2 regions of the Shewanella sp. Sh95 genome follow, and region 1 is predicted to be linked to the other one. Evidence: predicted binding sites of a transcription regulator. Region 1 holds the regulator's gene; the other holds the start of a gene.

Region 1 (2,210 bases):
ATGCGCACAGCTAAGGTACGCAGGCCGCGCAGGGTTTGATAACTGTCGAAGGCAGAACCGGTTAAGCCTAAGGTGTTCGACCACCAATGTAAGGTCTCACCGAGTTGAGGGTCTTTGGCGACCACCGCGCCGCCCACCACATCGCTATGGCCATTAATGTATTTAGTGGTGGAGTGGATAACGATATCGGCGCCGAGCAATAGCGGTTGCTGCAAAATCGGTGACAGGAAAGTATTGTCCACTATCACTAACGCGCCCACACCATGACTTGCCTTGGCAATAGCTTCGATATCAACCACCCGCAGTAATGGGTTGGATGGGGTTTCAATCCACACCATTTTAGGTTGCTGGGCAATCGCTTGCGCAAGCGCTTGGCTGTCGGTTTGATCGACCACCAGCAATTTAAATTGGCCTTTTTTCGCCAAATTAGTAAATAAACGGTAAGAGCCACCGTAACAATCGTGGGGCACCACCAGTAAATCATCTGGGCCCAGTAAAGTGGTCACTAAGGTAATGGCTGCCATGCCAGTACAAGTCACTACACCGGTTGCGCCTTTTTCCAGCTTAGCTAAGGCATCGCCTAAGATGCTGCGGGTAGGATTGCCGGAACGGCTGTAATCAAATTCGCGAGGATTTTTATGACCATCGAAGGCGTAATTCGTCGACAGGTAAATTGGCGGCACCACGGCGCCATATTGAGTATCGCTTTCGATACCCTGACGCACTGCCAATGTGGCTAATTGACGCTCGGTCACTAATTTGCCTGCGGTCATCGGGAACTCCTAAGTTCGCAAAGAGATGTCTGGACGTCTAAATGTACCTAAGCCCAGTGGTATCGTCAATAGGCGTTAAGACGTTTAGACGTCTAAACATAAAGAAATCTGTTTGCAATCGCTAAGAAATAGTAGCAATAATTTGACTGTAATCTGTAAGGGTTTAAAATCTGCCCCGAATTTAGCGTTATAACAGGTGAGTCAATGACTGAATGGAATGGGGAATACATCAGCCCCTATGCTGAACATGGCAAGAAGAATGAACAAGTAAAGAAAATTACTGTGTCTATTCCGCTCAAAGTGCTAAAAGTCCTCACGGATGAACGCACGCGTCGTCAGGTCAACAACCTGCGCCACGCGACCAATAGCGAACTGTTGTGCGAAGCATTTTTGCATGCCTACACCGGCCAGCCTCTGCCTGATGATGCCGATCTGTCGAAAGAGTGCCCAGACAGCATCCCCGCTGAAGCGAAGCGGTTGATGGACGAAATGGGGATCGAGTGGGAAGACATGGAATAACGCTTAAGCGCCCATAATCCTGCCGTAACTAATTATGAGGGATCGTTAATGCTCATCCGGCGTGGTGGGTTAAAGTAACGATCCCTATTTTGTTTTGATGGAATCCTATGTTCTCCTTGATCGATCCACAAACGCTCGCTATTGCGTCTGTGATTGTGTTTTTAGGTGCCCTCACCCAGAGTCTGATTGGGTTTGGCTTAGCAGTGGTCGCCAGTCCGTTGCTGTATATCGTCGATCCCCAATTAGTGCCCGCTCCCGTGATTGTGATGGGATTTTCCATCGCGCTACTCACCCTATTGCGTGAACGCGGCCATTTAGAATTCAATGGCTTGCAATACGCGCTCATCGGTCGAGTACCCGGTGGCTTTATCGGTGCTAGCCTATTACTGTTTGCGCCGCAGCCGATTCTTGGTTTGGCGATTGCGGCCATTGTGGCGGTCGCCGTGGTGCTGAGCCTGTATAAATTCAGCCTACCGGTGAACAAAGCGACGCTATTTGGCGCGGGAGTCGTCTCGGGGATCTTTGGCAATATCGCCGCCATTGGTGGCCCTCCGATGGCGATTTTATTGGCGGGTAAGGATGCTTCGCAGTTTCGCGCGGCGTTATCGGCCTTCTTTATCTTTAGTTCGACCATTGCCTTGGCGATTCTTGGGGTGACGGGCCTACTCGAAATCAAGCACTTTTGGCTGTCGCTAATGCTATTGCCCTCGGTATTGTTAGGCTATCTCGTGGCAGGCAAACTGGTAGGAAATGTGGATAAACATAAGACCAAGATGGCGACCTTAGCCCTCTGCGCTATCAGCGCCTTAGTGCTCACGGTCAAATCAGTGATTGAGTTATTACCGCAATAATCTCCTGCCAATTGCAACCAATCGCAGCCATAAAAAAAGCACCGTTTAACGGTGCTTTTTGTTGCTG
Region 2 (2,210 bases), on a different contig from region 1:
CAATGGATAAGGGCTTGATATGGCGAAGGGAGTTATAAAAGGCTTCGGTGGTTTGTCCGGTCAGGGTTCGGCCCGAGGCATCGGTAATAGTGCCGGAGATCATCACTGGCAAACGTGCTGGCGAGTTAGCGCCAAAGAGTTCATCGAACACGGTTTCGATGGCAAATAAGGCGGCCTTAGCGTTTAAGGTATCGAAGATGGTCTCGACCATAATGATATCGGCGCCGCCTTCAATCAGGGCGCGGGTCGATTCGCAGTAAGCGGTCACTAACTCATCGAAGTGGATATTGCGATATCCGGGATCGTTAACATCGGGGCTGATAGAGCAGGTACGGTTAGTGGGTCCTAACACACCGGCGACATAACGTGGTTTACCCGTGGCTTTTTCGATTTCATCACAGGCCTCACGGGCGAGGCGCGCACCTTCACGGTTAATTTCGGCGGACAGCGACTGCATATCGTAGTCGGCCATGGCGATAGTGGTGGCGTTGAAAGTGTTGGTTTCAATAATATCGGCACCGGCTAATAGGTAGTCGGTGTGAATTTGTTTGATGATGTGTGGCTGTGTGAGCACTAAGAGATCGTTATTGCCCTTAACGTCGGTATGCCAATCCTTGAAACGCTCGCCACGGTAATCGGCTTCTTCTAGCTTGTAGCCTTGGATCATAGTGCCCATGGCGCCGTCTAAAATCAGAATGCGCTTTGACAACTGGTTGCGAATGTCTGCCAGTGTTTGGCTGGCTCGATGGAGAGATATCGCCATAAATGATTACCTTTACTACAGCTAAGTTGAGTCCAAAAATATGCAATTCTGCGGTAAATTGCATTTTATTATTGAATGTCGTTCGTTATGATTTGGACATTTATACGTATAGACGTCCATAATACGCGACATCGGATTGTCAGGGCAAGGTGAAAGTCATTAGGAGCGAGAATCTAGAATCTAGAATCTAGAATCTAGAGTTTAGGTCCTAAGATTTTTAAAAGGCATATATGAAACAAGTTCGCTTATTACTGTTACGCCACGGGGAATGCGAAGGCGGGGCGATTTTACGTGGCAGAGTCGATGTTCCACTGAGCGAGAAGGGCTGGCGGCAGATGTCGGCAGCAGTGGCGGCGCAGGCGACTGTGTGCCACGGTATTTACAGCTCTACCTCAAAGCGCTGCGCTGAATTTGCCAAGGTGTTGGCGCTGGAGCCGCATTCCAGCTTGTCTGAGAGTTCACATTTAGCGGCACCAACGCCTTCGTCGCTTGAGGTCAACCTGCTGGAGGATCTACAAGAAATGGATTTTGGCGATTGGGATGGTCGCTTGCTCGATGAGTTATATCAACAGGATGGCGAGCGCATGGCGGCCTATTGGCAAGATCCTTGGGCCGTGTCGCCGCCCAATGGTGAAACGATGGCAAGTTTCGAGGCTCGTATCGATGGCGCAATAGAGCAGATCCTCAATAAAGAGTTTGCCCTGCTGGCGTTGGATGATGAACAGGCCCACGGCGAGTGTAATGCCAATGTACCCACAGCCAATATCTGGATTCTGACCCACGGCGGAGTGATCCGTCATTTAATGGCAAGAGCATTGGGGGCGGTGAGAACGGTAGGGTTTTACAGTCAACTGACTTTACCGGTTGCCGCGGTGGTGACGATTAATGTACTCGAAGATAAACATGGAACTCGATACTGGCGCTTAGACTGGCCATCGGGCCATGCTGATTGAGTTAGAAATCTCATGCTAAATGGGATGATGAAAATTTTCTGATTTAAACTGCATTGCCTAATGAGCAAGATATAGGATAATGCTTTTCCCTGACGTTTGAGCCATATAGCACATGGTGTTCGCTAAGTTTAAATGTCGCAGAAATAGGTGTTGGGAATTTCGCTTTATCCTGCGCTATTCGCTTAAGGCAATAGTCGTTATAAACGCCGGATCAACCCAAACATAATAGGGAATCGGGGTGCTGCCCATCAGCCAGCCCGAACTGTACCCGCAACTGTGAGTAGTTAAAAGAAGTGCCTAGAATCTAGAGCCTAGAATCTAGAACCTAGAACCTAGAACCTAGAACCTAGAACCTTCTTTGCTACAAGTCAGGAGACCTGCCTATTTCTGTTTTCGCTGCGTGCAGCCTTAGTTCTCGAGCGGGTGACTCGAGGGAGCAGAAAATGATATTGATACGTTTCGCCCTGTGGCCCATGGTGCTACTGGGTTTGGGT

What was found. Region 1 encodes MetJ, which represses methionine synthesis genes. Its sites were predicted from a motif close to TAGACGTCTAGACGTCTA; they were not measured.
Region 2: a site for MetJ is predicted at 865-882, ahead of metH (methionine synthase). Genes of this name have one in related genera too.

The regions. Positions count from the first base shown of each region.
Region 1 covers NZ_LGYY01000054.1:11,050-13,259, forward strand. Annotated here, with positions in the region: gene metB (cystathionine gamma-synthase) at 1-755, opposite strand, end outside; gene metJ (met regulon transcriptional regulator MetJ) at 978-1,292, shown strand; gene AEA42_RS04345 (sulfite exporter TauE/SafE family protein) at 1,400-2,143, shown strand.
Region 2 covers NZ_LGYY01000272.1:26,768-28,977, forward strand. Annotated here, with positions in the region: gene metH (methionine synthase) at 1-763, opposite strand, end outside; gene AEA42_RS19945 (histidine phosphatase family protein) at 994-1,716, shown strand; cobalamin riboswitch at 1,892-2,116, shown strand.